Constrictibacter sp. MBR-5: one gene and its partner. The protein of the gene in region 1 interacts with the protein of each later gene in a pairwise test. Links are inferred from orthologs where the notes say so. Each region holds a gene or a part of one and is shown on either strand. Other genes may lie near its edges.

Evidence for each region. The genes of interacting proteins can lie anywhere in the genome.
Region 2: the proteins of ABIE65_RS11580 (region 1) and ABIE65_RS05240 interact in binary tests that used the Escherichia coli proteins (3 or more experiments, as listed by UniProt). The link is inferred for Constrictibacter sp. MBR-5 from one-to-one orthologs.

What each region holds. Positions count from the first base shown.
Region 1 is NZ_JBEPTK010000004.1:313,881-321,679, reverse strand. Bases 2,025-5,381 are described here. They hold ABIE65_RS11580 ([protein-PII] uridylyltransferase), read right to left. Parts: upstream 5,066-5,381; coding sequence 2,225-5,065; downstream 2,025-2,224. Other genes in these bases: ABIE65_RS11575 (hypothetical protein), read left to right, coding at 5,275-5,381; murJ (murein biosynthesis integral membrane protein MurJ), read right to left, coding at 2,025-2,162. In the rest of the region: trpS (tryptophan--tRNA ligase), read right to left, coding at 1-505; more of murJ, read right to left, coding at 609-2,024; more of ABIE65_RS11575, read left to right, coding at 5,382-5,625; ABIE65_RS11570 (aspartate aminotransferase family protein), read left to right, coding at 5,864-7,237; ABIE65_RS11565 (NAD(P)/FAD-dependent oxidoreductase), read left to right, coding at 7,237-7,799.
Region 2 is NZ_JBEPTK010000002.1:262,103-265,715, reverse strand. What follows is about bases 1-2,795. They hold ABIE65_RS05240 (P-II family nitrogen regulator), read right to left. Parts: upstream 1,670-2,795; coding sequence 1,331-1,669; downstream 1-1,330. Other genes in these bases: ABIE65_RS05235 (pyridoxal phosphate-dependent aminotransferase), read right to left, coding at 1,844-2,795; glnA (type I glutamate--ammonia ligase), read right to left, coding at 1-1,246. In the rest of the region: more of ABIE65_RS05235, read right to left, coding at 2,796-3,013; ABIE65_RS05225 (NUDIX hydrolase), read left to right, coding at 3,269-3,613. UniProt on the Escherichia coli protein: P-II indirectly controls the transcription of the glutamine synthetase gene (glnA). P-II prevents NR-II-catalyzed conversion of NR-I to NR-I-phosphate, the transcriptional activator of GlnA. When P-II is uridylylated to P-II-UMP, these events are reversed.

The DNA.
Region 1 (7,799 bases):
CCTGGCCGTACATGCGGTTGAAGGCGCCCGCGATGTCGCGCGCCAGTTCGAGATGCTGTTTCTGGTCCTCGCCGACCGGAACGTGGGTGGCCTTGTAGAGCAGGATGTCGGCCGCCATGAGCACGGGGTAGCCGAAGAGACCGAGCGAAGCGTTGTCGCGCTGCTTGCCGGCCTTCTCCTTGAACTGGGTCATCCGGTTCAGCCAGCCGATCGGCGTGATGCAGCCGAGCAGCCAGGAGAGCTGGCTGTGCCCGGCGACCGCCGACTGGTTGAAGATCACGCAGCGTTCGGGATCGATCCCGGCAGCGATGTAGGCCGCCGTGACTTCGCGCGTCGATCGGCGGAGTTCCTCGGGGTTCTGCGGAACCGTGATCGCGTGCAGATCGACGATGCAGAAGATGCAGTCATAGTCCTTCTGCAGCTGTACCCAGTTGCGGATCGCGCCGAGATAATTGCCCAGATGCAGGTTCCCGGTCGGTTGGACGCCCGAGAAGATGCGATTCATGACGCGCTCCGGATGGGGGTACACAGCTCGTGCGGTGTTATCCCCGCCATGCCCCATCAAATCAAGCGCGCCGCCCGGTTCCGGCAAGCCCGGGGCGCAGAAATCAGGATGGACGACGTCGCCGGAGATGGTCCCGAAGCTCCCGAAAATCCACCGCGCCCAGCACGTGCGCAGCGGCGAAGAAGAAGACGGCACCGCCCGCACATACCGCGGCAAGGATGCCGGCGCCGAGCGCGCTGCCGCCATGCATTGTCGAAGTCATCGGCCAGGCGACCGCCGCGAGTGCCGCCGACATCGCCAGCGAGGCGGCCGCGAGCCGCGGCACCGCGCGGAGCAGGCGCCGGTCGGCCGTCAGAAAACCGCGCCGGTTCAGTCCGACTGCGAGCCAGCCGGCGTTGATCCACGATGCGAGGGAGGTCGCCATCGCGAGACCGACATGCTCGAATGGAAAGACGAGCATGATCGAGAGGAGGATGTTCGCCGCCATGGTCCAGGCCGCGACGATGACTGGGGTGCGCGTGTCTTCGCGGGCGAAGAACGCCGGTGCGAGGACCTTCACGAGAACGAAGGCGGGCAACCCGACGGCGTAGGCGGCGAGGGTCCAAGCCGTCTCGGCGGTGTCGGCCAGCGTGAAGGCGCCCCGCTCGAACAGGACGCTGACGATCGGGCCCGCCAGGATGAGGAGTGCCGCACTTGCGGGCAGGGTCAGCAGCAGGGCGACCTCGATCGCGCGATTCGTCGTATGCCCCGCCGCATCGAGGTCGCTGCCGCGAAGCTCGCGGGCGAGGCGGGGCAGCAGCGCGGTTCCGATCGCGATGCCGATGACCCCGAGCGGCAACTGATACAGGCGGTCGGCATAGTAGAGATAAGCCACGGCGCCGGTCGGCAGCAGCGACGCGATCATGGTGCCGACCAGGAGGTTCACCTGCATCACGCCGGCACCGAGGGCTCCGGGGGCGATCAGGACGAGCAGCCGTTTGATCTGCGGCGTGATCCGGGGCAGGGTCGGCCGCAGCGACATGCCGGCATTGCGCATGGCGACGGCCAGGAGAAGGCACTGTCCGATCCCCGCTACCGCGACGCCCCACGAAAGGGCATGTCCGGGGCTGCCGGTCAGATCGGTGAGGAAGAGCAGCGCCGCGATCATGCAGATGTTCAGCACGATCGGCGCCGCCGCCGCCGCACCGAAGCGGTAGAGCCCGTTCAGGACGCCCGCCATCAGGGCCATCGCGGCCGTGAAAAGCAGATAGGGGAACGTGATGCGCGAGAACTCGACGGCCTGGGCGAGCTTGCCCGGATCGTCCGCGAAGCCCGGGGCCAGCGTCAGGACCAGCCATGGCATCGCCAGCTCGGCGACCACCGTGAGGACGAGGAGAATCGTGACCAGTACCGCCAGCGCCTGTTCGGCAAAACGCCTGGCGGCATCGGTGCCCTCCGCTTCGAGCGTCCGCGCGAACAGCGGTACGAAGGCGGCGGAGAAGGCTCCCTCGGCGAACAGCCGCCGGAAGAGGTTCGGCAGCCGGAACGCGACGAAGAAGGCGTCGGCCATGGGACCAGCGCCGAGCAACGCTGCAGTGATGAGGTCGCGGACGAGGCCTAGGACCCGGCTGGCGAGCGTGTAGCCGCCGACGGTGAAAATGGAACGGACGAGAGACACGCCGATTCAGGCGTCGGAGAAGCGAAGGCAGGCAGGTCTTCCTGCCATCATCGAACGCCCGGTCATGCGCGGCCCTTGCGCCGCGACGCAGGGGGAGGTGCACCTCGTATCCGGCGTTTGACCGAAGAGCGGTGCCGTGTCGGCTTTATCGGCCCCTGCTTCTCCTTCGCAGCGGCCGGATCGGCCATCGCCTGAAGCAAGGCTTCGCGCAGCTGGCGCAGCTTTCCTTCGTGCTCGATCTTCAGGCCGAACACGTCCTTAACATAGAAGACGTCGATCGCCGTTTCGCCGAAGGTGGCGATGCGGGCGGTGGCGATCTGCGCGCCGGCGCCGCTCAGGGCGCGGGTGACGTCGTAGAGGAAGCCGGAGCGGTCTCTGCCGTTCAGTTCGATAAGCGTGTGCGTGGCGCTTGCGCGGTTGTCGATCAGCACCCTCGGCTGCACCGTGAACACACTCGTCCGACTAGGCCAGGACGGCTGTCTGCGCAGTTCCTTGCGCAGATCGATCCTGCCGGCCAATGCGTCGCGGATCCTGTGCTCCAGCCGCTCCAGCCGCTCGGGCCGGTCATAGGCCTGCCCGTCGTCCGACTGGATCCAGAAGGTATCGACCGCGAGGCCGCTGCCCAGGGTGAAGATCCGGGCGTCGACGATGTTGCCGCCGGTCAGGGCTATGGCCCCGGCGATGCGCGAGAAGAGACCGGGATGGTCGGGCGTGCAGATGCTGATCTCGGTCGCGTCGCGGTCGCTGGCGACACGCGCTTCGACGACCAGCGGAGGGGTCGCCTTCTGGGTGCTCTCGACCAGACGCGCCTGGCGCGCCAGGGTCTCCGGATCGGCACTCAACCAGTAATAGGGCGGAGCCTCGGCCGCGTAGCGCTCGAAGGTGGCGTCGTCCCATTCGGGAAGCAGTTTGCGCACCGCAGCGAGCACCGGCGCCACGCGCGCCTGTCGGGGTTCGGCGTCGACGCCGCCGGACAGCTGCTCTTCGGCACGGAAGTACAGGCTGCGCAGCAGCGTCGCCTTCCAGTTGTTCCAGATGTCGGGCCCGACAGCACGGATGTCCGCGACGGTCAGAACCAGCAGGAGCCTCAGCCGTTCCGGCGAGCGGACTGCGGCGACGAAATCGCGAATCGTCTGCGGATCGTTCAAGTCCCGCTTGAAGGCGGTGTTACTCATCAGCAGGTGGTGGCGGACCAGCCAGGCGACCGTCTCGGTCTCCTCGGGCGTGAGGCCGAGCCGCGGGCAGAGATCTTGCGCCACCTTCGCACCGAGCACCGAGTGGTCGCCGCCGCGCCCTTTGGCGATGTCGTGCAGGAAGGTCGCCACGTAGAGAGCACGGCGCGAGACGATCTTGCCGACGACGTCGCTGGCGGCGGGGGCGCTGTCGCGGAGTTCGCCCTTCTCGATGCGGTTGAGGATGCCGATCGCCCGGATCGTGTGCTCGTCGACCGTGTAGGTGTGGTACATGTCGTACTGCATCTGCGCGACGACCCGCCCGAACGCCGGGATGAAGCGGGCCAGCACACCCGCCTCGCTGAGCCGCCGCAGCGCCGTCTCGGGATCGTCCGACGAGGTCAGCATCTCCACGAAGAGACGGTTCGCCTCCTCGTTTTCCCGCAACGTTCCATCGACTAGGCGCAGGTTCCGCGTGACCAGCCGCAGCGCGTGGGGATGGATGTCGTAGTTCCGCGCCTGGGCCGTATGGAAGAGCCGCAGCAGGTTGACCGGATCGGCCTTGAAACCGTCCGGATCGCGGATGTTGAGGCGCCCGGCTTCCGCCTGGAAGGCGCCGATGTTGCGCCCCCGAGGCAGGATCCGGGAAAGATCGAACCGTGGCTTGCGCTTGTGCTCGGCTTCGAGGGCGGCGCAGAAGATGCGCGTCAGGTCGCCCACGTCCTTGGCGGTCAGATAATAGTGCTTCATGAACCGCTCGACGCCGCGCGTTCCGGCACGGTCCGTGTAGCCCATGCGCGCGCCGATCTCGATCTGCATGTCGAAGGTCAGCCGATCCTCCGGCCTGTCGGTGAGATAGTGCAGATGACAGCGCACGGTCGAAAGGAACTCTTCCGCCTTCTCGAAGCGTCGCAGTTCCGCGCGGGTCAGGACGCAACGTCCTGCGAGGTCGGCGACATCCTCGACCTGATAGAGGTACTTGGCAATCCAGTAGAGGGTGTGCAGATCGCGCAGTCCTCCCTTGCCATCCTTGACGTTGGGCTCCAGCACGTAACGCGAATCGCCGAGGCGGCGGTGCCGCTGGTCGCGTTCGGCGAGCTTCGCCTCGAGGAATGCCGGGCCCGTTCCCTGGACCAACTCCGACAGGAACCGCCGCCGCAGATCCTCGTAGAGCACAGGCTCGCCCCAGATCCAGCGCGACTCCAGCAGGCTGGTGGCGATCGTCGTATCGTCGCGGGCGAGGCGGAGACATTCCTCCACGGTGCGCGTGGCGTGCCCCACCTTCAGGCCCGTGTCCCAGAGCATGTAGAGGACGTACTCGACCACCTGCTCGCTACGAGGCGTCTTCTTGTAGGGCAGCAGGAAAAGCAGGTCGATGTCGGACCATGGCGCGAGTTCGCCTCGGCCATAACCGCCGACCGCCGCGACGCAAATGCGGTCCCCCGTCGTCGGATTCGGTGCCGGGAAGACATAGGTCATCGCATAATCGAGCAGGTCGCGCAGCAACTGGTCGATCAGGTCGGCATTGGCGGCCATCGTGTGATGGACGGGAGCACCCGCCTCGAACGCAGCGCGGATCTGGCGGCGTCCGTCCGCCAACGTCTGCTTGACCTCTTCGAGCACGCGCGCCCGGGTCTGGGGCGTCGACGGGTCGTCGCCGGTGGCACTGCCGGCAATCGCCGACAGGAGGCTTATGGGCGCGAGACCCAACTCGCGGACCGCTGTGTCCATAACGCGTTCCTCATGGCGGGACGTCGATCGTCCGCGCCCGCTCTTGTTCGGGATAACATGGGATCGTTAACGGGACACGACGAGAGCGGACCGATCGAAATGGGAGGAAGGCGTGGCGATCCGGCGAGCCCTAGGCGGCGCGCAACCGACGCCCGGGCGGTGTTTCTATCGTGATAGGCTCCTTCGACGGCGGGGCCCGGAAGGGTTCGATGATGGATCTGAAGGACGATGACCCACTTGTCGGCAAAGAGCTTATTCGGGTCCAGATTGAGCGCTATGAAGTCCACCTCATGTTTGAGCGGCAATCAGTTCAGTTATGGGGTGCGTTTCGGCTGAGAGATGGTTCGGGAGTGATTTCAGAAATTGACCCGTCGAACCGAACCGGTGATCTGCGCGCGCTGTGGGAAATAATTGGTGACAAGGTGCGTGAGCTATTTTTCGCGAACTATGTACGGATGTGTACAGGGATAGTAATGATTGAGATAGATCATGGATATATAGGGGGGCGTATTTTGAATTTCGAGGAGTTGTTGGGCGCGTGTATCTTGGATGAATTTTAAATTATTCATGTAATGCGCGATTCGGATGCGGGTGTGTTTTATTTTGCGGAAGAGAAGTCATCGCGGGCGAGGGCGAGGCGCGAAGATCCGGATCCTAAGACGTTGAAGATCGAACACCTGCTTCTCCTACCAGAAAAGCCCCGACGGCCCGCCGAAGTGCCCGCCGCTCTAGGCTTACGGCTTGATCCTTGCTACGCCGCGCGTTCCAATGCGCCTCCGCCAGCAGGGATACACAGACATGCCGGACAGTGGCCTGACCAACTCGAAGATCGTCGCCGCCTATCGCGAGCGCACGCCGCGTTCCGCGGAACTCGCGGCCCGTGCGCAGGAGCTTTTCCCTAGCGGCATCACGCATGACGGGCGTTATCAGCTGCCCTACGGCATCTATGTCGATCATGCCGCCGGGGCGCGGAAGTGGGACGTCGACGGCAACGAGTATGTCGACTATTTCGGCGGCCACGGCGCCCTGCTGCTCGGCCACAATCACCCCGAGGTGATGGCCGCCGTCCATGCGACCATCGACAAGGGTACCCATTTCGGTGCGAATCACGAAGGCGAGGTCCTCTGGGGCGAGGCCGTGCGACGCATGGTGCCGTCCGCCGAACGCGTGCGCTTCACCTCGTCGGGAACCGAAGCGACGCATATGGCGCTGCGCTTGGCCCGCGCCTTCACCGGCCGACGCAAGGTGATCCGCCTGCGCACGCATTTCCACGGCTGGCACGACCACATGACGTCGGGGATGAGCAATCACTTCGACGGCTCCGCCACCGTCGGTGTGCTGGCCGGGGTGGCCGAGGGGGTCGTGCTGGTCGATCCGGGCGACACGGCTCAGGTCGAAGCGGCGATGGCGGCCGGCGATGCCGCCGCGATGATCTTCGAGCCGACGGGAGCCTCCTTCGGCATGGTGCCGCTGGCGCCGGACTATCTGCATGCGGTGCGTGAGATGGCGACCCGGCATGGCGTCGTCCTGATTTTCGACGAGGTGGTCACCGGCTTCCGGGTCTCGCCGGGCGGCGCACAGCAGGAATATGGCGTCACCCCGGATCTCACGACCCTCGCGAAGATCCTGGCCGGCGGCCTGCCCGGCGGCGCGCTGGTCGGGCGGCACGACATTCTCGACTTCCTCGACTTCGCGGTGTCGAAGGCGGCCGGACGAGAGAAGGTGCAGCATCAGGGCACGTTCAATGCGAACCCGGCATCCGCGGCCGCCGGTATCGCGACCCTGAAACTGATCGAGACAACGGACGCCTGCGCGCGCGCCAATGCCTATGGTGCGGCATTGCGGGACGGGCTCAACGCCGTGTTCGCCGCCGAGCGGGTGGGTTGGGCTGCCTACGGCACCTTCTCCGGCTTCCACGTCTTCACCAACCCGAAGCGCCGCGAAATCGTCCCTGGCTCCTTCGATCCCGCGGACTTCTCATTCGACGAACTGAAGAATTTCGACGCCGACATGGTGCGCAAGCTGCGCCTGGCGTTGATGGTCGGCGGCGTCGACATCCAGGGACGGCCCGGCGGCGTTATCTCCGCCGCGCACGGCGAGGCGGAACTTGCACGCACCGTCGAGGCGTTCCGCGGTGCGATCCGCATGCTGAAGGAGGACGGAGACCTCTGATGGATGCCGACTTTCTCATCGTCGGCGGCGGCATGGCGGGCGCGTCTGCCGCCTTCTTCCTCTCGGAAGGTGCCAAGGTTCTCCTGCTCGAACGGGAATCTCAGCCGGGATATCACTCCACGGGGCGGTCGGCAGCACTCTATTCCCAGGCCTATGGCAACGCCGCGATCCGGGCGTTGACGGTTGCGGGCAAGCCATTCTTCGACGCGCCGCCGGCCGGTTTCGCCGACCACCCGCTGCTGACGCCGCGCGGCGCCCTGTTCATCGCCCGGGCTGATCAGGCGGATAAGGTGGCGCGCGAGGTCGCCGAGGTGCGGCGGCTCGTGCCGGCCGTGCGGGAACTGGCGGCCGCCGAAGCGCGCGCGCTGGTTCCGGTCCTGCGTCCGGACTATGTCGCCGCGGCGAGCATGGAGCCGGACGCGATGGACATGGACGTCCATGCGATCCACCAGGGCTTCCTGCGCGGGTTGCGGTCGCGCGGTGGCCGGGTGGTCGGGGATGCCGAGGTCACGGGGCTGACCCGCACCAGTGCCGGCTGGACCATCGAGACTTCGGCCGGCAG
Region 2 (3,613 bases), on another replicon or contig:
CGAGTGCGACCAGCGCCTCGCGGAGCGAGCCGCAGACGGTCGGGATGTCCTTCAGCTCCTCGGGCGGCAGGTCGTAGAGATTCTTGTCCATCGGGTCGCCCGGATGGATCTTGTTCTCGATGCCGTCGAGGCCCGCCATCAGCATGGCCGAGTAGGCGAGATAGGGATTCGCCGCCGGATCCGGGAACCGGACCTCGACGCGCTTGCCCTTCGGGCTGGAGACGTAGGGGATGCGGCAGGACGCCGAGCGGTTGCGGCTGGAATAGGCCAGCAGCACCGGCGCCTCGTAGCCCGGGACGAGCCGCTTGTAGCTGTTCGTCGACGGGTTGGTGAAGGCGTTCAGCGCCTTGGCGTGCTTGATGATGCCGCCGATGTAGAACAGCGCCGTCTCGGACAGATCTGCATAGCCGGTGCCCGCGAACAGCGGCTTGCCGTCCTTCCAGATCGACTGGTGGCAGTGCATCCCGGAGCCGTTGTCGCCGAAGATCGGCTTGGGCATGAAGGTCGCGGTCTTGCCGTACTGATGGGCGACCATGTGGATGCCGTACTTGTAGATCTGCATCCAGTCGGCCGCGCCGAGGAGCGTGTTGAACTTCACGCCGAGCTCGTGCTGGGAGGGCGCCACCTCGTGGTGATGCTTCTCCATGGCGAGACCCATCTGCGACAGGACCTGCACCATCTCGGCGCGCATGTCGTGGGCGGAGTCGATCGGCGGAACCGGGAAGTAGCCGCCCTTGATCGCCGGCCGGTGCGCGTAGTTGCCCGTCTCGAAGGCCTTGCCGGTGACGTACGGACCTTCGATCGAGTCGACCTCGTAGAAGCAGTGGTTCATGTCGACCTTGAAGCGGACGTCGTCGAAGACGAAGAACTCAGCTTCCGGGCCGAAGAACACCGTGTCGCCGATGCCCGACGACTTCACCCACGCCTCGGCCTTCTTCGCCGTGGAACGCGGGTCGCGGCTGTAGAACTGGCCGGTGGACGGCTCGGTGATGTCGCAGAAGATGATCATCATCGGATCCGCGCAGAACGGATCCATGACCGCCGTCGAGATGTCGGGCGACAGGATCATGTCCGACTCGTTGATCGCCTTCCAGCCGGCGATCGACGAACCGTCGAACATCAGGCCGTCGGTCAGCATGTCCTCGTCGACGGTCTCGTGCCACTGCGTGGTGTGCTGCCACTTGCCGCGCGGGTCGGTGAAGCGGAAGTCGACGTGCTTCACGTCGTTGTCTTTCAGGTACTTCATGACGTCCGCGGGCGTCTTGAACTTCAGTGACATCCCCTCGCTCCTCTGCGGGTAATTGGGTGTGCGTTGTGTGATCGGCCGGAATCAGACGGCGTCGCCGCCGGTCTCTCCGGTCCGGATGCGGATGACGTCGTCGACCGTGGAGACGAAGATCTTGCCGTCGCCGATGCGGCCGGTGCGGGCCGCCTGCATGATCGCCTCGATCGCACGTTCGACCATGCCGTCTTCCATGACGACCTCGATCTTCACCTTCGGCAGGAAGTCCACGACATACTCCGCGCCGCGGTAGAGTTCGGTGTGCCCCTTCTGCCGGCCGAAGCCCTTGGCCTCCGTCACGGTCAGGCCCTTGATGCCGACCTCGTGCAGAGCGTCCTTAACGTCGTCGAGTTTGAACGGCTTGATGATCGCTTCGATCTTTTTCATGACTGCCCGTCGATCCCCGGATGTCGCACAGAGTGCACGTCATCCAGCCAGCGTGAAGCACGCCCCGTGCCAACCAACCGCGCGGTGTATCCCGCGGCGCACGGAGCAGGCGGCGGCGCCCATTGCGCACATTCTAGAACATTGCACAAAATTTGGCGCCCGATGTTTAGGCAATCAGAGAACCGCGCCGATCCGGCGGATCGCCTCGCTGATCTGCTCGGCCGAGGCGGCATAGGAGAAGCGGACGAAGCCTTCGCCCTGTGCGCCGAAGCTGGTGCCGGCGACCGTGGCGACGCCCGCCTCCTCCAGCATCCGCTTCTGGAGATCGCGCGCCGTCATGCCCGTGCCTTCGATGTTCGGGAAGGCATAGAAGGCGCCGCCGGGATCGACGCAGCGGAAGCCCGGCAGCTGATTTAGCGCCGGGACGATCAGCCTGCGCCGCTCGTCGAAGGCCGCCACCATCCGGTCCACGGCATCTTGAGGGCCGTTCAGTGCGGCGATGCCTGCGAACTGGGCGGCCGTGCTGACGCAGGAATGGCAGTTCACCGCCAGCCGCTCGGCCTGGCGCACGATGCTCTTCGGCCACACGCCATAGCCCAGGCGCCAGCCGGTCATCGCATAGGTCTTGCTCCAGCCGTCGAGCAGGATCAGGCGGTCGCGGATCGATTCGTAACCGAGCAGGCTGACATGCTCGCGCCCGCCATAGGTCATGCGGCCATAGATCTCGTCGCTCATCACCGCGACGTGTGGGTGCCGGTCCAGGCCGGCGACCAGCTTGTCGATCTCGGCCTTCGGCGTGACGCCGCCGGTCGGGTTGGCGGGGCTGTTCACGATCAGCAGGCGCGTCGCCGGCGTGATCTGCGCCAGCACCTCGTCGGCGTCGAACGCGAACCCGTTCTCCTCGCGCAGCCGCATCGGCACACCCTTGGCACCGGAGTAGCGGATGACCGACTCGTAGATCGGGAATCCCGGGTTCGGGTAGATGATCTCCGCCCCTGGCTCGCCGAACATCAGGATGGCGAAGAACATCGTCACCTTGCCGCCGGGCACGATCAGGATGTCCGCGGGATCGACTGCGACCTTGCGGCGCAGCAGGATGTCCGCCGCCACCGCCTCGCGCAGGGCCGGGATGCCGTTCGCCGGCGTGTAGCCGTGATGGCCGTCGCGCAGCGCCTTCACCGCCGCCTCGACGATGTGCTCGGGCGTCTTGAAGTCCGGCTGGCCGATGCCGAGATTGATGATGTCTTTGCCTTCGGCCGCCAGCGCCGCGGCTCGGGCCAGGACCTCGAAAGCGGTCTCCGTGCCCAGGCGGGACAGGTTTTCGGCGAGGCGCAGGTCGGCCATGAGGGCTTCTCCCTAATCGTTTTCTGGCCCCTATATGCCGGATAGAGCCTTCGGCCGCAAAGGGCATGCTTGACGAAACCCGCCCCGGGTGGCACCTAGTGCGCCGCTTCGAGCGATGGTGTCCATAGCTCAGTTGGTTAGAGCGCCGGGTTGTGGTCCCGGAGGCCGTCGGTTCAAATCCGTCTGGACACCCCATCCCTTCCTTTCCGGTCAACGCTGCGCCGCCCCGACCGGGGCGTCGAAAGGGTCACTGCCATGTCCGACGCTTCCGAGGGTTCCCCTAAGCTCCTTCGGCCGCGCGACGCGTCGACCCTGATCATCGTGCGCAAGGGCAAGAACGGCGGCGAGGTCCTGATGGGCGAGCGCAGTGCCGCCCACGTCTTCGTGCCGGAGAACTTCGTGTTTCCGGGCGGCCGCGTCGACCGCTCCGACGCCTTCGTCCAGCCGGCTACGCCGCTGCGCCCGGAGGTGCTGGAGCGCCTGCAGAAGACCGCGACCCCACGCCGCGCCCTGGCGCTCGCCATGGCCGCCGTCCGCGAGACGTTCGAGGAAACGGGCCTGATCGTCGGCGGCCGGACCGAAGCCGCCGCGAAGCCCGGA